Regions from separate parts of the [Clostridium] saccharolyticum WM1 genome, predicted to be linked through region 2. Evidence: predicted binding sites of a transcription regulator. Region 2 holds the regulator's gene; each other region holds the start of a gene.
What was found. Region 2 encodes NrdR, which represses ribonucleotide reductase genes. Its sites were predicted from a motif close to CACAANATNTTGTG; they were not measured.
Positions count from the first base shown of each region.

Region 1: CLOSA_RS12625 (ribonucleoside triphosphate reductase) is a predicted target of NrdR. The motif match lies at 1,439-1,452, and genes of this name have one in related genera.
Region 3: CLOSA_RS08285 (ribonucleoside-diphosphate reductase subunit alpha) is a predicted target of NrdR. The motif match lies at 5,122-5,135, and genes of this name have one in related genera.

Region 1 is NC_014376.1:2,703,740-2,710,316, reverse strand. Features, by position in the region: gene CLOSA_RS12635 (tetratricopeptide repeat protein) at 1-119, shown strand, start outside; gene hflX (GTPase HflX) at 133-1,404, shown strand; gene CLOSA_RS12625 (ribonucleoside triphosphate reductase) at 1,673-4,039, shown strand; gene CLOSA_RS12620 (sodium-dependent transporter) at 4,182-5,549, shown strand; gene CLOSA_RS12615 (oxygen-binding di-iron domain-containing protein) at 5,643-6,464, shown strand; gene CLOSA_RS21770 (HD-GYP domain-containing protein) at 6,461-6,577, shown strand, end outside.
Region 2 is NC_014376.1:2,508,081-2,514,657, reverse strand. Features, by position in the region: gene CLOSA_RS11815 (methionine ABC transporter ATP-binding protein) at 1-489, shown strand, start outside; gene CLOSA_RS11810 (methionine ABC transporter permease) at 479-1,144, shown strand; gene CLOSA_RS11805 (MetQ/NlpA family ABC transporter substrate-binding protein) at 1,191-2,099, shown strand; gene CLOSA_RS11800 (DUF4190 domain-containing protein) at 2,296-2,643, shown strand; gene CLOSA_RS11795 (DUF975 family protein) at 2,640-3,470, shown strand; gene CLOSA_RS11790 (PRC-barrel domain-containing protein) at 3,525-3,785, shown strand; gene nrdR (transcriptional regulator NrdR) at 3,958-4,410, shown strand; gene CLOSA_RS11780 (YqeG family HAD IIIA-type phosphatase) at 4,418-4,927, shown strand; gene aroQ (type II 3-dehydroquinate dehydratase) at 5,055-5,483, shown strand; gene efp (elongation factor P) at 5,596-6,153, shown strand; gene CLOSA_RS21750 (hypothetical protein) at 6,428-6,577, opposite strand, start outside.
Region 3 is NC_014376.1:1,729,644-1,736,220, reverse strand. Features, by position in the region: RNA gene ssrA (transfer-messenger RNA) at 1-82, opposite strand, end outside; gene nox (H2O-forming NADH oxidase) at 265-1,599, opposite strand; gene CLOSA_RS08290 (ribonucleotide-diphosphate reductase subunit beta) at 1,706-2,749, opposite strand; gene CLOSA_RS08285 (ribonucleoside-diphosphate reductase subunit alpha) at 2,791-5,049, opposite strand; gene CLOSA_RS08280 (ABC transporter permease) at 5,263-6,204, opposite strand; gene CLOSA_RS08275 (ABC transporter permease) at 6,205-6,577, opposite strand, start outside.

The sequences.
Region 1 (6,577 bases), 200 kb from region 2:
TAGCTGAAGAACATAAAGGTGAATTTAAAACAGCCCTGGATCTGATGCAGCAGTATGTCTCCGTCCACGGCCCTGATGAGGAAGCGGATCGGGAGATCACATTTTTAAAGACAAGATAGGTTGGAGTGATTGATGACAGAACTGATAGAGTTAAAGGAAATAGAAGAGCGTGTCATCCTGGTGGCTGTCAGCACCGGAGATGAAGAGGATGCCAAAGGGTCTCTTGATGAACTGGAAGAACTGGTGAAAACGGCAGGAGCCGTTGCCGTGGATAAGGTGATCCAGAACCGGGAGAGGATCCATCCGGGGACTTATCTGGGAAAGGGAAAGATTGAGGAAATAAAGGACCGAATCTGGGAGCTTGACGCAACCGGAATCGTTTGTGACGACGAATTGTCTCCGGCTCAGCTTCGGAATCTGGAAGGGGCACTGGATACAAAGGTTATGGACCGGACCATGGTGATCCTGGATATCTTTGCTTCCAGAGCCGTCACCAGGGAGGGAAAGATACAGGTGGAGCTGGCCCAGTTAAGATACCGGTCGGCCCGTCTGGTAGGACTTAGAAGTTCCTTATCCCGTCTGGGAGGCGGTATCGGCACCCGGGGACCGGGAGAGAAAAAGCTGGAAATGGACCGCCGTCTTATTCATGACAGGATCGGTATGTTAAAGGCTGAATTAGAGGATGTCAAGCGCCACAGGGAGGTGGTAAGACAGCAGCGGGATAAAAATCATGTGCCCGCCGCAGCGATCGTGGGCTACACCAACGCCGGAAAATCCACCCTGTTAAACAGGCTTACGGATGCAGGGATATTGGCTGAGGATAAGCTGTTCGCCACCCTGGATCCTACCACCAGGAATTTAAGCCTGCCGGGAGGGCAGCAAATTCTTTTAACAGATACGGTAGGATTTATCAGAAAGCTTCCCCACCATTTGATCGAAGCTTTTAAAAGCACTTTGGAAGAAGCCAAATACAGCGATATCATCCTTCATGTGGTGGATTGTTCCAATCCGCAGATGGATATGCAGATGTATGTTGTATATGAAACTTTAAGAGAACTTGGTATTTGTGATAAAATCATGATCACAGTGTTCAATAAGATTGATGCGGCAGATGCAGGAGTGATCCTGAGAGATGTGTCTTCGGACCATCAGGTGAGGATATCTGCAAAAACCGGAGAGGGTCTTGATGAACTTATCAATCTTTTGGAAACGATTCTTAGAAATCAAAAGGTGTATTTGGAAAGGATCTATTCCTATAAGGAAGCAGGAAAAATCCAGCTGATCCGTAAATACGGCCAGTTGTTAAAGGAAGAGTATCAGGAAGACGGGATTTTTGTCAACGCTTATGTTCCATCGGAGCTGTTTGCCTCTCTGGCCGACAATGCCGATGCTTTTAATGAATAATAAACACAATATGTGGATTGGTGTTAAAAAACCGAACTACATATTGTGTTTTTCTTTTTGTTCTGCTATAATATTATTTGTGAGAAGCTGTTTCAGGCCTTACATAAAAGGTGCCGTTTCTGCACTGTTTTTCTGATTATGATAACAAGTCTTCATAATGGAATGTATTACAAAAACAGATTCATAAGGGGTTTTTCAGAGGAATGCCTTATGGGCATATTTCTATGCCCGTAAAAAGGGCAGATAAGTGGAAAGGAGTTTGGTTTTTATGATCCAGGTAGTAAAGAGAAATGGGGAAAGTGCTGAATTCAGTCTGAATAAAATCACGGAAGCGATTAAAAAAGCATTTAAAGCCACCCAGAAGGAGTATAACAATGAAATACTGGAACTGTTGTCTCTTAGGGTAACCGCTGATTTTCAGGGAAAGATGTCAGGAGGACAGGTCACGGTTGAACAAATCCAGGACAGTGTGGAGCACGTTCTTGAGCAGGCGGGTTATACGGATGTGGCAAAGGCTTATATATTATATAGAAAGCAGAGAGAAAAAATCCGTAATATGAAGGATACCATCCTGGATTACAAGGCTGTGGTAAACAGCTACGTAAAAGTGGAGGACTGGAGGGTCAAGGAAAATTCCACAGTCACCTATTCCGTGGGAGGACTGATATTAAGCAATTCCGGTGCGGTTACAGCCAATTACTGGCTGTCTGAAATTTATGACCAGGAGATCGCCAATGCACACAGGAATGCGGATATCCACATTCACGATTTATCCATGCTCACCGGATACTGCGCAGGCTGGTCTTTAAAGCAGCTTCTTCTGGAAGGACTGGGCGGCATACCAGGAAAGATCACCTCATCCCCGGCAAAACATCTATCCGTACTTTGCAACCAAATGGTCAATTTCCTGGGGATTATGCAGAATGAGTGGGCAGGCGCCCAGGCCTTTTCTTCCTTTGACACCTATTTAGCTCCCTTTGTAAAGGCTGACCATTTATCCTACCGGGAAGTAAAAAAATGCATCGAATCCTTTATTTATGGGGTTAATACGCCCAGCCGATGGGGAACTCAGGCTCCCTTTTCCAATATCACTCTGGACTGGACCGTTCCGTCGGATATGGCAGAGTTAAACGCCATTGTAGGAGGTAAAGAGGCAGACTTTAAGTATAAGGACTGCAAAGCTGAAATGGATATGATCAATAAAGCCTTTATTGAAACCATGATTGAGGGAGACGCCAATGGGCGGGGCTTCCAGTACCCCATTCCTACTTATTCCATTACCAGGGATTTTGACTGGTCCAATACAGAGAATAACCAGCTGCTGTTTGAAATGACGTCCAAATACGGAACCCCTTATTTTTCCAATTACATAAACAGCGATATGGAACCAAGTGATGTAAGAAGCATGTGCTGCCGCCTTCGGCTGGATTTAAGGGAGCTTAGGAGAAAGACCGGCGGATTCTTTGGCTCCGGAGAAAGCACCGGTTCCGTGGGTGTTGTGACGATCAATATGCCAAGGATCGCTTACCTTTCCAGGAACGAAGCTGATTTTTACAAGCGTCTGGACCATATGATGGACCTTTCAGCCCGTTCCCTAAGGACGAAGAGGGAAGTCATAACAAAACTTTTGAACCAGGGACTTTATCCTTATACAAAGCGGTATCTGGGCACCTTTGAAAACCACTTTTCCACCATAGGCCTGATCGGGATGAACGAGGTGGGCTTAAATGCCAATTGGCTGGAAAAGGATTTGACGAGTGAAAAGACCAGAGAGTTTACAAAGGCTGTGCTGAACCATATGCGGGAAAGGCTGTCCGATTACCAGGAGATGTACGGCGATCTCTATAATCTGGAGGCCACCCCCGCAGAATCTACAACATACCGTCTGGCAAAGCATGACAAAAAACATTATCCTCATATCATCACTGCCGGAAAGCAGGGAGATACCCCGTATTATACCAACAGCTCCCACTTGCCTGTGGATTATACAGTGGATGTTTTTGATGCGCTGGAAATCCAGGATGAGCTGCAGACCCTTTATACTTCAGGGACCGTTTTCCATGCATTCCTGGGTGAGAAGCTTCCTGACTGGGAAGCGGCTTCAAAGCTGGTACGCACCATTGCGGAGAATTTCAAACTGCCTTACTATACCTTGTCTCCTACTTATTCCATCTGCTCGGAACACGGATATCTTTCCGGTGAGCATAAGGTATGTCCGGTCTGCGGAAAAAATGCCGAAGTATATAGCCGGATCACCGGTTATTACCGCCCGGTACAGAACTGGAATGAGGGAAAGACCCAGGAATACAAGAACCGGACAGTCTATGAGCCTTCCCGTTCTGTGCTGAAAAAGGGATGTGCAGAGGAAATCAAGGATAAGGCAATGGAGAAAAAGCCGGAGATTCCCACAGGTACCTATCTTTTTACAACAAAAACCTGTCCCAACTGCCGTATGGCAAAGCAGTTTTTACAACATATGGATTATGAGGTCGTTGATGCGGAGGAAAATGCAGAGCTTGCCACAAGGTTCGGCATTATGCAGGCACCTACTCTGGTGGTTGTAAAAAACGGTCAGATCCGCAAAATTACCAATGCCTCTGAAATCAGGAAATATGCAGAAAGTCCGGTCTGCTAAAAAAGCTCTTTTTCTCTGCCGGTCTGTCATGGAGAGATAGATATAGTAGTCAGCAAAAAGATTCTATGCTATAATGGCATGGAATCTTTTGCTGTTTTTTGGAAGGATGACAGAAAATATGACTGATGAGGAGTTTGGAAAAATGGGTAGAGAAAAATTTTCGTCCCGCCTGGGTTTTATCCTGATTTCGGCAGGATGTGCCATTGGTTTGGGAAACGTCTGGCGTTTTCCTTATATTGTGGGCCAGTATGGAGGAGCGGCGTTTGTATTGATCTATGGGGTGTTTCTGCTTATTTTGGGGCTGCCCATTGTGGCGATGGAATTTGCCGTGGGACGTGCAAGCCAGAAGAGCATTGCATTATCCTATGATGTTCTGGAGCCTGAAGGAAGCAAATGGCATTATGCAAAATATCTGGGAATGGCTGGAAATTACATTCTGATGATGTTTTATACCACGGTTACCGGCTGGATGGTATTGTATTTTTTTAAGATGGCTAAGGGAGATTTTGTAGGCCTTGATGCGGAACGAGTAGCAGGGGAGTTTGAAAATATGCTGGCAGACCCTGTGATCATGGGAATCTTTATGGTCATCATGGTGGTGGGGTGCTTTTCTATTTGTGCCAGAGGAATTCAGGGCGGTGTGGAGAAGATCACGAAATGGATGATGGTATGTCTTTTAGGTTTAATGGCAATACTTGCCGTTCATTCGGTGTTCCTGGAAAACAGCAGGGCAGGACTGGAGTTTTACTTAAAACCTGATTTTGCCAAGATCATAGAAGCAGGTATTGGAGAAGTCATATTTGCCGCCATGGGACAGGCTTTTTTTACCTTAAGTATTGGAATTGGTGCTCTCGCCGTTTTTGGAAGCTATATCGGCAAGGAGCACAGACTAACCGGAGAAGCCATCAGTGTGGCGGTTCTGGATACCTTTGTGGCTTTTATGGCAGGACTTATTATTTTCCCGGCATGCTTTGCATTTCAAATTGAGCCTGGTCAAGGGCCCAAGCTGGTTTTTGTGACTTTGCCAAACGTGTTCAATAACATGGCAGGAGGAAGACTCCTTGGAAGCCTGTTTTTCCTCTTTATGTCATTTGCAGCTATTTCCACGGAAATTGCAGTTTTCCAGAATATCGTTTCTTTCGCAACAGATTTAACAGGTTGTACCGTAAAAAAAGCGGTTTGGCTGAATGGGGCTGCTATGATTCTTTTGTCCATACCCTGTGTGCTGGGATTTAATGTTTGGAGCGGTTTTATGCCCTTTGGCGAAGGAAGCAATATCCTGGATTTAGAAGACTTTATTATCAGCAATAACCTGCTTCCATTGGGAAGCCTGATATACCTGGCGTTCTGTACCACCAGATATGGCTGGGGGTTTGATAATTTTATGAAAGAGGCCAACGAAGGAAAGGGGATCCGGTTCCCCCGCTGGGCAAGGGCTTATGTGACCTTCGTTCTTCCTGTTATTGTTCTGGTAATCTTTATTCAGGGGTATGCATCAAAATTCTTTTAATCAGCGGGTTCCATTTGCCGCAGCCGTGGCGGCGATGAAAGGTGGCACTGGGGGAAAAGGCGGCTGCCGGCCATATATTGGAGGAACATGGAGATGGATAAGCAGGATTTAAATTATAAAGAATATGTGGAAATCGCCCAGGGGGTCTATTGGGTGGGTTTTTATGATGAGGGAGCAGGGCTTCACTGCAATCCTTATTTGATTGTAGACGGTGATGAAGCAGTGCTTATCGACAGCGGCAGCCGGGATGATTTCAGTACGGTCATGCTGAAGATCATGCGAACGGGAACCAGTCCGGGTAAAATCAACCGCCTGATCTACCAGCATTATGATCCGGATTTGTGCGGCAATCTACCTCATATAGAAACCCTCATTAACAGCCGGGAATTAAAAATCATTTCCCATCATGAAAATAATATTTTCATTAATTATTATTCCAAGAATACGCCTAAGGAGTGTATTGAGAAATTAGGGTATCACTTTGAATTTGCAAACGGCAGACGGCTGGAGTTTATCAGGACACCTTATGCCCATTCGCCTGGCAGCTTTGTTACTTATGACGTGAAGACAAAGATATTGTTCAGCAGCGATATTTTCGGAAGCTATGATAACAACTGGAATTTATATACCCTGATCGGTGATAAGTGCCTGGATTGTACGCCCCGGCAGATCTGTCCCATTACCGGGAAGCCATGTCAGATAAAGGGCATGGTGAATTTTCATCAGCGCATTATGCCATCGAAAAAAGCGCTGCATTATGCCCTTGAAAGAATTGAGGAGCTGGATATTTCCATGATCGCCCCCCAGCATGGCAGCATACTGGATATACCTGAGGCACAAAGTATTGCAATCAAACGGTTAAAGGAATTGACCAGCCTTGGGATTGATTATTTTCTGGAGGGGGAAGGAAATTGAGGCGGACAGATTCGATCCTGCTGGGAGAGAATATGGTATTGGATGAATCGGGTACGGATGAATATGTCAAGTCCATGCTTGATTATTTTGCAAAGCAGGTGGATAACCAGACC
Region 2 (6,577 bases):
CCAAACACCACTAAATCCATTCTCGGCCTTTTAAAGGACATTAACCGTTCCATGGGAGTTACCGTAGTCGTCATCACCCATGAGATGACGGTAATAGAAGCTATTTGCGACAGGGTGGCCATTATTGACCAAAGCCACATTGCAGAAGTGGGAAGTGTAAGAGCAATTTTCTCGGAACCAAAGTCAAATATCGGCAGACAGCTGATATTAGGGGAAGCAGCAGAACAGGTCATCCGGTTCGGCGGCTCCAGAAGGGTCCGGATCTCCTTTGACGGACGTTCTTCCTTTGAACCGGTTCTTGCAAACATGATATTAGCCTGTAAAGTGCCGGTGAACATTATGCACGCCGAGACACGGGATATTAGCGGAACTGCTATGGGACAGATGGTCATACAGCTTCCGGAAGACGAAGTAGATCAGAACAGGATCCTTAATTATTTAAAAACAGCGGGAATTACTCATGAGGAGGTGAAGGATCATGATCTTTGATGCAACAGTTTTACAGATGCTGAAAACTGGTATATGGGAAAGTTTGTTCATGACATTTTCCTCCTCCTTTTTTGCATATCTTATTGGAATTCCTTTAGGCATTATTCTGGTGGTTATGGATAAAGACGGAATCTATCCCATTCCCTGGCTTCAACGGATCCTGGGGCTGATTATAAACCTGCTCCGGTCTGTTCCGTTTATAATTTTACTTATTATGGTGATTCCTATTACAAGGGCCATTGTAGGCACTACCCTGGGAGCAAAAGCCGTAATCCCGCCGTTGGTAATAGCCTCAGCCCCCTATGTGGCCAGAGTCGTGGAAGCCTCCTTTAAGGAAGTGGATCCAGGAGTGATCGAGGCGGCAAAATCCATGGGGTCCTCCACCTTTCAGATTATATGGAAGGTTCTTCTTCCGGAAGCAAAACCTTCCCTCTTGGTAGGTGCGGCTCTATCCATCACTACTATTTTGGCCTACTCTGCAATGGCAGGCTTTGTAGGCGGAGGCGGACTTGGAGATATTGCAATTAAATATGGATATTACCGCTATCAGACGGAAATGATGTTTATAACAGTGGCAATTCTTGTAATCATTGTCCAGGTCATCCAGGAAGCGGGAATGAAGCTTTCCAGAGTGAGTGATAAGAGAATTAAATAGTAACAGCCTAAGGCGTTACCATAAAAAATTTTAAGGAGGAACAATTATGAAAAAATCACTTTATGTACTTACGGCAGCACTGATTGCCGCAGGAGCGTTGACCGCATGCGCAGGAAGCAAGGAAGCGCCTGGAACTACGGCGGCTGAGACAACACAGGCTGCAGCAACAGAGGCAGCTAAAGCAGAAGAGACATCGGCAGCAGAGAGCAAGGAAGTTACCGGTGATCTGGAAAAGATCGTTGTGGGAGCTACTCCGGCTCCTCATGCAGAGATTTTAAACGCTGCAAAGGATCTTCTGAAAGAAAAGGGATATGAGCTGGTGGTAAAGGAATATACGGATTATGTACAGCCAAACCTGGCTCTTGAATCCGGAGACCTGGATGCCAACTATTTTCAGCACAAGCCTTACCTGGACCAGTTCAATGAGGAAAAGGGGACTGATCTTGTAAGTGCAGCAGCCATTCATTACGAGCCTTTTGGTATTTATGCAGGAAAGACAGATGCTCTTGATAAGCTTGCCGAAGGAGCCCAGATCGCAGTTCCCAATGACGTTTCCAACGAAGCAAGAGCTCTTCTTTTACTGGCTGACAAGGGGCTGATCGGCCTTAAAGAAGGTGTTGAACTGAATGCTACCAAGAATGACATTGTAAAGAATGACAAGAATTTTAAGATCGTTGAAGTGGAGGCGGCTCAGCTTCCCCGGTCCTTAAGCGATGTGGATGTGGCAGTTATCAATGGAAATTATGCCATTGAAGCAGGCTTAAAGGTATCCGATGCACTGGCTGTAGAAGATGCCAAGTCCATAGCAGCCACCCTTTACAGCAACATCGTTGCCGTTCGTGCAGGAGAGGAAAGCAGTGAAAAGTCAAAAGCTCTTGTAGAAGCTTTGACAAGCGATACTATTAAAAAGTTTATTGAAGATACCTACGATGGAGCAGTTGTTCCTTCTTTCTAAAGAGGGAATGGTTCCAATGGAAAGAGAAGCTGTTGGGGAGGCAGATTTATGCTGCTTCCGCAGCGGCTTTTTTGTATCAAAAGTCTGCGAAAGAAAATCTTAATTTTACAGGCAATGGAAAATATTGTATAATTTATCAGAAGTCAAAAATTGATTTCTGATAATTAATAGTAAGAGATAAAGGGAGATGGTAATAATGGATCAGGATAATCAAGAAGGATCCTGGCAGGAAACAAGGGATCAGGATCAGAGCGTGGTTTACGTGCAGCCTGAAAAAACGGCCCAAAGCAACATGGCCCTTGCATCTCTGGTCATGGGGATTCTTGGCATTATAACCTCCTGCTGCTGTTGCGGAGGATTGATCTTTGGAAGCCTTGGGATCTTGTTTGCCCTGCTGTCCAGGACAGAAGACAGGTTGGAAGGCTATGCGAAGGCAGGTCTTATTACTTCAGCCATTGCCATGGTGCTGGTCGTATTGGTGGTAATCGTATATGTGGGTATTGCTGCAATGAGTGATTTGGGAATAGGAGGTGTGTTTTCATGAAAACTTCATCTTCAGAACTTAAAAGGCGGGCAAGACGAAGCTTAAAAGGCAGATACGGTCTGTGCATTGGCGTCCAGTTCCTGGCATGTGCCGTTCTTCTGGCTGCTTCCCTGGTGTATGTTTTAACTTCGTATTCCCTGGGACTGGTTCAAAATCCTTTTTTTGAAGGCTCACTTACCATATCACCGGGTTATGTAGCGCTAAGGGGAGGGATTTATTTATCCTTTCTGGTGATCCTTTCCGTATACGGTCTGTTAATGCCGGGAATCCTTAAGATATATCTGAATATGAGTACTGGCAATTCAGCCGGCCTGTCGGATCTTTTCTTTGCTTTTCAGAATAAGCCTCATAAATTTTTAGGGCTTTATTTTATAAATATTCTGATTGGATTTATATGGGCTGTCCCGTATTTCGTGGTACTCATTGTTGCAGTCGTTACTGACTTTATACCGGTCATGGTGGTATTACTGGTGCTTACGTATCTGCTCCTGCTCATTGGAAGTACTGTTACAATGCTGTGTTTATCCCAGTCCATGTTCATCCTTATCGAATCTCCGGATCAGAGACTATGGAAATGTCTAAAGAAAAGTGCAGAAATGATGAAGGGAAATAAGGGCGGACTCTTTTATATTTTATTAAGCTTTTTGGGAATTATAATTCTTGGATACTGTTCCCTGGGGATCGGTTTTCTCTGGATACTTCCTTATATTTACGCTACCATGACAGAGTATTATCTGGATCTTAAGGATCGGTTTCCCCATAACTCCCTTATAGGAGATGAGGAAGCGTTTTCCCAGTCAGCGTGGAACCGGGAAAATCAGTGGTAGAACCGTGTCATGCAGAAGGTATGCGCATAGACTACACTAAGGAGGTGTATATCTATGCGCATTTGTGATCTTAGACAAAAAGAAGTGATTAATATCTGTGACTGCAGACGCCTTGGCTATGTAGGCGATGTGGATTTTGACATGGAAACAGGCTGTCTTATCGCCATCATTGTGCCGGGACCAGGATGCTTTTGCGGATTTTTAGTCAGAGAGAAGGAGTATGTGATCCCCTTCTGCGATATCAGACAGGTGGGTCCGGATATCATCCTTGTAAATGTGGATTTGGAAAAAGCAACGGAAAGATGCGGGATATAGGGATGAGGGGCTTGCGGATCTTAGGATTGTAAGTTATGATATATACTAGGAAATTCGATTGGCCTTTGGCTCGTCGAACGGCTGATTTACTGAATACAACTCCGTGGCCTTAGCTTTCATGAAGTAAATTATGCCAATAAAATTACAGTCCGTAGACAGGAGGACCAGAAACGTGAAATGTCCATTTTGTAATGAAGCAGATACAAAGGTCATTGATTCCAGGCCGGCAGACGACAATAGCTCCATCAGACGCCGCAGACAGTGTGAGAAATGCGGGAAGCGGTTTACAACCTATGAGAAACTGGAGACCATGCCTCTCATGGTGATTAAAAAGGATAATTCCAGAGAGGTATATGACCGTTCAAAAATAGAATCAGGTATTCTTCATTCCTGCCATAAGCGTCCTGTCTCATCCCAGCAGATTGACTCCATGGTAGATGAGATAGAAACTCAGGTGTTCAACCGGGAAGAAAAGGAAGTGGAAAGTACGGTGATCGGAGAGCTTGTTATGAGAAAGCTGCAGGATGTAGATGAGGTGGCTTATGTCCGTTTTGCTTCCGTATACCGGGAATTCAAAGACGTAAATACATTTATGGAAGAAATAGGAAAATTATTAAAAAAGTAGGAGATCTATGTTTAAAATATTTTATCCGGATGAAGATGCGGCTTCTGCGTATGACATACCCTATGAGGATTTATATAAAAGAGGGATCAGAGGTGTGGTTTTTGATATTGACAATACTCTGGTACCTCATGATGCGCCTGCAGATGAAAGGGTAAGGAAGCTGTTTTTGCGTTTACATGACCTTGGGATGGAAACCTGCCTTCTTTCCAATAATAAGGAGCCGAGAGTGGCTGCCTTTGCCAGGTCTGCGGGCAGTCCCCGCTATATATTTAAAGGAAACAAGCCGGGGATTAAAGGATACCGGAAAGCTATGGATTTAATGGGAACGGATGTAAAACAGACGGTATTTGTTGGAGACCAGCTTTTTACCGATGTGTATGGGGCGAAAAGAGCCGGGATCTACAGCATCCTTGTAAAACCAATTCATCCAAAAGAAGAAATTCAAATCGTATTAAAAAGACTTTTGGAAGCGGTAGTGCTGTATTTTTACCACAGGGATAAGAAAAAACAACGATAGTACCATCAATGGCAGGAAGATTACCGGTGGGTAAAAGATGGTTTAACCGGTTATAATACGGATGAAACGGTCCGGACAAGCCGGCTGATCCCAAACGTACAGGAAATTGGAAAGGCGGTAAGCAGATATGAAAATTCTTGTATTAAACGGGCCGAATCTGAATTTTTTAGGGATCCGTGAAAAAGGAATATACGGAACAGAGGATTATCATGCACTGGTTTCCATGCTGGAAGAAAAAGCCCGGCAGGAAGGTCATGAACTGGAGATCTATCAGAGCAATTATGAAGGTGGGATCATCGATAAGATCCAGGAGGCATATCATAATGGCACGGAGGGTATCATCATCAACCCCGGAGCCTTTACCCATTACAGCTATGCGGTAAGAGATGCTCTGGGTTCCGTAGAGATACCAAAAGTGGAGGTTCACATATCCAATGTCCACAAGAGAGAAGAATTCCGCCATACCTCGGTGACAGCACCGGTTTGTACCGGACAGGTGGTTGGCCTTGGACTTAAGGGATATGCCCTGGCAATGGATTTTTTAACAGGAAAATAAGCACTCTGATCCAAAGAAAAGGGAGATATTTGTAAAAAACGGTTGAAAATGTATTTATTATAGTATAGAATATAAAAGGTTAAGAAGAGAAATTCAAGGAGGAATATCATTTATGATATCAGCGGGTGATTTTAGAAACGGTATCACATTGGAGATCGAGGGTACTGTATATCAGATTATGGAGTTCCAGCATGTAAAGCCTGGAAAGGGCGCTGCGTTCGTAAGGACTAAGATTAAAGATGTGGTAAACGGTGGCGTCGTAGAGCGCACATTCCGCCCGACAGAGAAGTTCCCACAGGCAAGAATCGACAGATTGGACATGCAGTATCTGTATGCCGATGGCGATCTTCATAACTTTATGGATACAAATACCTATGAGCAGGTAGCATTAGCACCGGATGTAATCGGTGATGCGTTAAAGTTTGTGAAAGAGAATGAGACGGTTAAGGTATGCTCTTATAATGGTAAGGTGTACTCCGTAGAGCCTCCGTTATTCGTGGAACTGGTTATCACAGATACAGAGCCGGGATTCAAAGGCGATACAGCCCAGGGTGCTACTAAGCCAGCTACGGTTGAAACTGGTGCAGTGGTTTATGTTCCATTATTTGTTGATCAGGGTGATAAAATCAAGATTGATACACGTACAGGTGAATACCTGTCCAGAGTATAATCAGAAAGTAAAAGGACCGGGATGACCGGTCTTTTTTGCTGTGGTGCACCCGGCCCGGACGGGCAAAACAGGCTGTCGGAGAATATCCGGCAGCCTGTTTGATTTGAAAGCGCTGATTGATATTTGCATAAGGAAATCTGCCCGGCTATTTAACTGCCTGCCCGTCATAAACAATACGCCCGTCAGAGATGGTATATATAGCATGTTCCGGTGGTGCTCCCTACAATGGTGCTGGCTTTAGGAGCCATAAGAATAAGTCTGTTGGAAGATATGGCTATCCATTCTCCTTCAGAAATTTTTTCCACCGCGGAACACAGATCAGACTTCCCAGGATTCCTATTGCTGCCACCATGCACAAAAATTTCAGGATAAAGGACCAGCCCGCAGAATCCGCCAGAGCGCCCAGACCGTAGACAGCAAGGCT
Region 3 (6,577 bases), 780 kb from region 2:
TATATTTAGGTTTGCCATTTGACGCATCGCATACGGATAGCTTCACCAGCTTCATAGCCCCTGTCGAAACCAGTACTGCCCCTGACTGGTACTCTAAAGAGCATTCTCATACTAACATGAATAAAACCAATTGTCAAGACCTCTGATTGATCTGCCCTTCCTGCCCTGCAGCATGATGCCTTCGGACCATTCCCGCCGGGAATGATCCGGCACCCAATTCTTTCCATTAAATTTTTATCCCAAATCTGAAGCACCTGACTCCGTTTACTTCGCCTGCAGTGCAGCCATTGTAAAGTAATTATAAGGCTGGTTAAAATGAGGCAGGAAGAAAATATCGGTCAGCTTTAACCGGTCGATGGTGACCTGTTCCTGGATCGCAAGAGAGAACATGTGTATTGCCATGGAAATATCGTATTCCGAACACAACTGGGCCCCCAGGATGATCCGGGTTTTCTTATCGTAAACGATCCTGATTTTTACTTTGTAATTGTCATGGTCTATAAAGGCCGGTTTCTGAGTATCCTCGTAATCCACTGCCTCCGCATCATAACCCAGCTTTTTTGCTTTTCCATAAGTAATTCCTGTAGAAACCATTTTCAGGTTCCAGATACATATCCCATTGGATCCCTGAACACCGATGGATTCCAGGGGAGTCCCGCAGACATTGTGGGCAGCCACGATTCCGGAACGAACGGCATTGGTAGCCAGTGCAATATAGTTTGTTTTCTGGATGGAGTTGTCAAAAACAGTTGCACAATCTCCGATTGCATATACATCCGGCCGGCTGGTCTGCTGCCGTTTATCTACTAAAAATGCACCGTTGGGGAATAGCTCCAGATCTTCCTTTCCCAACTGATTGTTAGGCTTAAAGCCGATCCCCAGTATTACCATATCAGCATTGTATTCCTTTTTGTCGGTGACCACTTTTTCTACTTTGCCGTTTCCAGTCAGCTTTTTCACGGTTTCCCCATAAACCAGCTCAATGCCATGACTTTCCAGATTTTCAGACATAATATCTGAAAATTCCTGGTCATAATAGCCGGACAGGCAGGTGTGCATATTATCAATCAGGGTAACATTTTTTCCCACTCGGCGAAATGCCTCTGCCAACTCAACGCCGATATACCCTGCCCCTACCACAACCACATTTTTCAAAGAATCATGGTGCAGCTTATCAATGACATCCTTCGCATTCTGAAAAAGCTTTACGTATTGCACGTTGTCCAGCTCTTTCCCCTCAATATCAGGAGAAATGGGCAGGGAACCTGTTGCAAGAATCAGCTTATCGTATTCCTGCTGGTATCTCCGGCCATACTTATCCTCAGCATAAACAAGCTTTTTATCGTAATCAATGCGGTCCACCTTGGTTTCCATGTAGACTTTCGCACCCTTTTCTTCAAAAATATCTTTGCTGCAATAAAACAGGCCTTCGGATGAATGAATCTGGTCTCCGATCCAAAGAGCCATGCCGCAGCCCAGAAAACTGATGTTATCATTGGAATCAAATATAACAACCTTCTTGTCTTTATAATGATCTAAAATTGTGTTGATTGCTGCCGTTCCGGCATGGTTTGCTCCGATTACCACAATGCGTTCCATAAATAACCTCCTTAAGAGTTGTTTTTCTAATTATAACATATCGTTAAAATAAAAACAATTATTATTATTAAAATTCCTCTGTTATTTTTTCCACAAAATTTTCCTGCTACAGATCATCCAACAGTGCACTGCTTTTTGCATAGGCCGTACTTTTCGCTTCAAAAAAGTCTGTTTTGATCAGATTGGCATTGCTGAACTGGTTAACCCATGACATACTTTCCGGCTCCTTGTCATGCCCCTCATAAATGCGGCCCCAGCCAAGGCTTGCACACCGTAAATTTCCCAGATACATGATGTAGTCCGTAATCATTTCCTTCGTAAGCCCGGGTACCTCATCTCCGATGGCATAGCATCCCCAGGCAATCTCCTGTTCACAGCCTTCCTTAATCATGGTGCGGTAAACCTCTATCCGCTCCCTGGAAAACAGCTTTGGCTCCTCCTTTTCCAGTTCCAGAATGATATTGCGGAACAGCCACAAATGTGTGTTCTCATCCCGGTTGATATAACGGATCTCCTGGGAAGAGCCGGTCATTTTATGATTCCGTCCCAGATTATAAAAGAACATAAATCCGCTGTAAAAATATACGCCTTCCAGGATAAAATTTGCCACAACCGTCTTCATAAAGGCATATGGGCTTTTGTCCTTTTGAAATTCATTATACAGGTCGCCGATAAAGGTATTCCGGGCAAGAAGACGGGGGTCGCTCTTCCATTGATAGAGCACATCATTCCGCGTCTGTGGCTCACAGATGGTATCCAGCATATAACTGTAGCTCTGACTGTGAACCGCCTCCTGAAACGTCTGAATAGAAAGACAGAGATTGATCTCATTGGCAGTCACATATTCCCCGAGAGCCGGAAGATTGGCTGTCTGGATGCTGTCTAAAAAAACCAGAAAGGATAATATTTTATCATAGGCTCTCCGTTCCTGGGGGCTTAACAGGGGATAATCCTTTCTATCCCTGCTTAAATTAATTTCTTCAGGTATCCAGAAATTATTCATGGCCTGGCGGTACCAGTCACTGACCCAGGTGTATTTCATGTTATTAAAATCATTGAGGTTTGTAGTGTTGCCGTTGATCATCCGCCGTTTTCTTACCTCGGTCTCCCCATCCGGATGAAACAGGGGTCTTTTTTTTAATTGTTCCATATCAATCGTTTCACTTTCTACAGTTTGATAGCTGCCGTCCCTTAACTGGAGCAGGCTTCGCATTCTTCCACTTCCAGACTCCTGGACCGGATGTAATAAATGGTTTTCACGCCGCATTCCCAGGCCAGGATATAGAGTCCCAGCACCTGGCGAAGAGTATAGTCATTGGTGATGTAAAGGTTCATGCTCTGGGCCTGGTCCACATGGCGCTGGCGTACGCCGGCCGCCCGTACCGACCACTTCTGGTCAATGTAATGGGCATTTTTATACTTCCAAAATGTTTCCGGCGATAAATCCGGTGCCACCCGGGGCACCAGACCGCTCTTTTTTTCCTCCAGATAATACCGGTTCAGGACAGGATCCAGCCCTGCCGTGGTTCCGGCGATCATGCTGGTACTGCTGGTTGGCGCTATGGCAAGAAGCCAGCCGTTTCTCATGCCGTAAGCTGCCACCTTTTCCCGTAGGCTCTTCCATTTTTCAGAGCAATATCCCCGTTTGTCAAAATACGCTCCCGTCTGCCATTGGCTGCCTTCAAATAAGTCATATCTCCCTTTTTCCCTGGCAAAATCACAACTGGCCTGGATAGCAGCATAGTTAATTGCCTCAAACACCCGGTCAGAGAATTCCAGATGCTCCTGAGATTCCCAGGAGATTCCATTCTTTGCCAGCATGTGGTGGTATCCGCTCACTCCAAGCCCCACCGGCCGGTAGCGAAGATTGGTGACCTTTGCGTAGGGAATAGGGAAAAAGTTTAAATCAATCACATTGTCCAAAGCCCTGACAGCGGATCTGGTCAATTCCGCCAGCTCTTGTGTATCCGTCAAATCAATCTTTCCAAGGGAAAGACTTGCCAGATTACAGACCACAAAATCTCCCGGTTTTGTTACAGTAACAACCACAGTCTCTCCATCCACCCAACGGATCTGCTGCTCTAATTGTTCCACAGTACTCATATTCTGAGCAATTTCCGTACAGAGATTGCTGCAGTAAATCATGCCGCAGTGGCTGTTGGGATTGGCCTCATTAACAATATCCCGGTTAAAGGTAAAGGGCGTTCCTGTCTCCACAGCACTTTTTAACACCAGGCGTATGATGTCCTTTATGGGGATGATACGCTTGTGGATGCGGCTGTCACTGACGCAGTCCAGATAACGCTCTTCCCACTGGATTCCATAAAAGTCTTCAAGTGCCCAGCCCTTTACCGTCAGGATCTCATGAGGGCACATTAAATACCAGTCCCCTTCTATGTTCTCCTTTGCCTGCTTCCAGAACAAGTTGGGATAACAAACCCCGGGGAAAACATCATGAGCCTTCATGCGGTCATCTCCGTTATTGGTCTTAAGGGTGAGAAATTCCGGAAGATCCTTATGCCACACATCAAGGTAAACAGCCACCGCTCCCTGACGCATCCCAAGCTGGTCCACGGCCACTGCAGTATCGTTCGCCAGCTTGATCCAACGGACCACACCTCCCGCAGCTCCTTTAAAACCGCGAATGGCGCTTCCTGCGGCACGGACCTTTCCAAAATAAAGACCCATTCCTCCTCCGAATTTGCTGACTTTTGCAAAGCTGTCAATGCTCCGGTAAATGCCATCCAGGCTGTCCGGCACCGTATCAATAAAGCAGGAGGAAAGCTGGTGGTAAGGCTTTCTGGCATTTGAAAGAGTGGGTGTTGCCATGGTTACCTTTAAGGTACTGAGCATATGGTAAAACCGTTTTACCCAAGCCTCCCGGTCAACCGTTTCATTCATAGCAAGATGCATGGCTATTCCAAGGAACATCTCCTGAGGAGTTTCCAGAGGCGCATTCTGATGGCTGCGGATCACATACCTGTTAAGCAGAAGTTCCAGCCCGGAATAATTAAACAAATGGTTTCTGGTCTGATCCATATACCCTTCGAACCGTTGGATTTCTTCTTTGTTATAATTCTCCAGAATGTAATCTCCATAAAGTCCCTCTTCTGTCAGAAAACATATTTTATCAAAAAAGCTTCCAATCTTCCGCCTGCCAAGTTCTTCCTTTAACCGGATATTAAAACGCACCATAAGAAGCCTTGCTCCTATATACTCCCAGTCCGGCGCTTCCTGGGTGGTCAGCTCCACTGCCGCCTGGATCAGCGCCCCCAGCCGTTCCTCCAGGTTCATGTTCTTCTTGCAGAATCCTGTGAATTTTATGGAGAGGTGTTTTAAATCATAGGATGCTGATCCCCACTCCTGCCGGATCCCATCCAAAACTTCTTCCAGCTCCCCCAACTCTTTAAAGGATTCCAGAATTTCCTGTTTTCCGTTTCTATTATCCATTTCATATTCCTGCCATTCCAGATTTATATTGATATCAATAACTGTTATTGTATCTCACATGTAAAAATATACCACAAGATATAGTTAATTTCAACCATACACCCACAAAATATTCCCTGTTCATCCATTTTTTCTTTTTCACCATAAATGGAAAAACGCCTGAAACCTTAGTAAATAAGATTTCAAGCGTATTATACCGAATATCAATAAATTCTATCTGGCGCCGCGTACAAACGGCTTTCCAAGGCCTTCCGGTCCATGACTCTTTCCAACCGAACCCAACAGGGCAGCCAAGGTGATCAGATAGGGCAGCATGGACAATGCCTGAGAGGGGAGAGGAACTCCGATTGCCTGAAGGCGGATCTGCAAAGCATTGGCAGATCCGAACAATAAAGCAGCTCCCAGCATACCAAAAGGAACATAACGCCCCAGGATGACAGCCGCCAAGGCAATGTAGCCTCTTCCAGAGGTCATATTTTCTGAAAAATTCCCCACCTGTACTAGAACCAGATAAGCACCTCCGATTCCCCCAAGCACCCCGTTTAAGATCATGGAAATATACTGGTACCGGTAAACAGGAATCCCTGCCGAATCTGCGGAACGTGGGTTCTCGCCAATGGCAGCAAAGGAAAGACCGGTGTTTGTCTTTTTATAAAAAAATGATACGCCCACGACCATGAAATACAAGAGATAGGTCAGGATGTCCTGATAAAAGAACGCGTTACCAATCAGGGGAATGTCAGCGAGCACCGGGATCCTCAGCCTCATAATCGGCTGGATTTGCTGGTAGGATTGTCCGCCTGACATGAGTTTATATAAAAAGCTGGTCACTCCAAGGACAAATATATTGATGGCAATTCCGCTGACCGACTGGTCCTTGGACAGCCTGATGGACAAAATCCCATGGATCATGCTGACAGCCGCTCCCCCCGCTGCGGCGCAAAAAAGCCCCACTGGTATACTTCCTGAGAAAAATGTGCCTGCAAAAGAGAAAAAAGCACCGGAAAGCATAACGCCTTCCATACCAATATTCAGTATTCCGCTTTTTTCCGAAATCGTCTCCCCAAGCCCTGCATAGGCAAGAGGCACTGCCATACGTACGGCTGCCGATAAAAAGGCAGTCAGAAAGCCGACGGTTAAAATCTGGTCCAGCATCTATTTTCCCTCCCTTGCTCTCATTTTTCCGGCCAGAAGCTCCCTGCCCAGAATCAGCAGCACAATAAAACCGATGAGAAAATCCACAATGGAGGACGGAACCCCCATCTGCCTTTGCATGGAATTTGCCCCTACCTCCAGCGCAGCAAATAAAACAGAGACCACAAGCACTCCGGCCGGATGATTGGAGGCCAGAAGAGTGATAAGAATTGCTGTATAGCCGCAGCCTCCCGACATGCCTTCAAGCAGTTTTTTCTGAACTCCCAGTACCTCCACAGCTCCTGCAGTTCCCGCAAGGCCGCCGCTCAGCACCGCCGACAGAATGATGTTTTTCACCACTGAAATACCATTGCATGCCGCAGCCCGTTTGTTA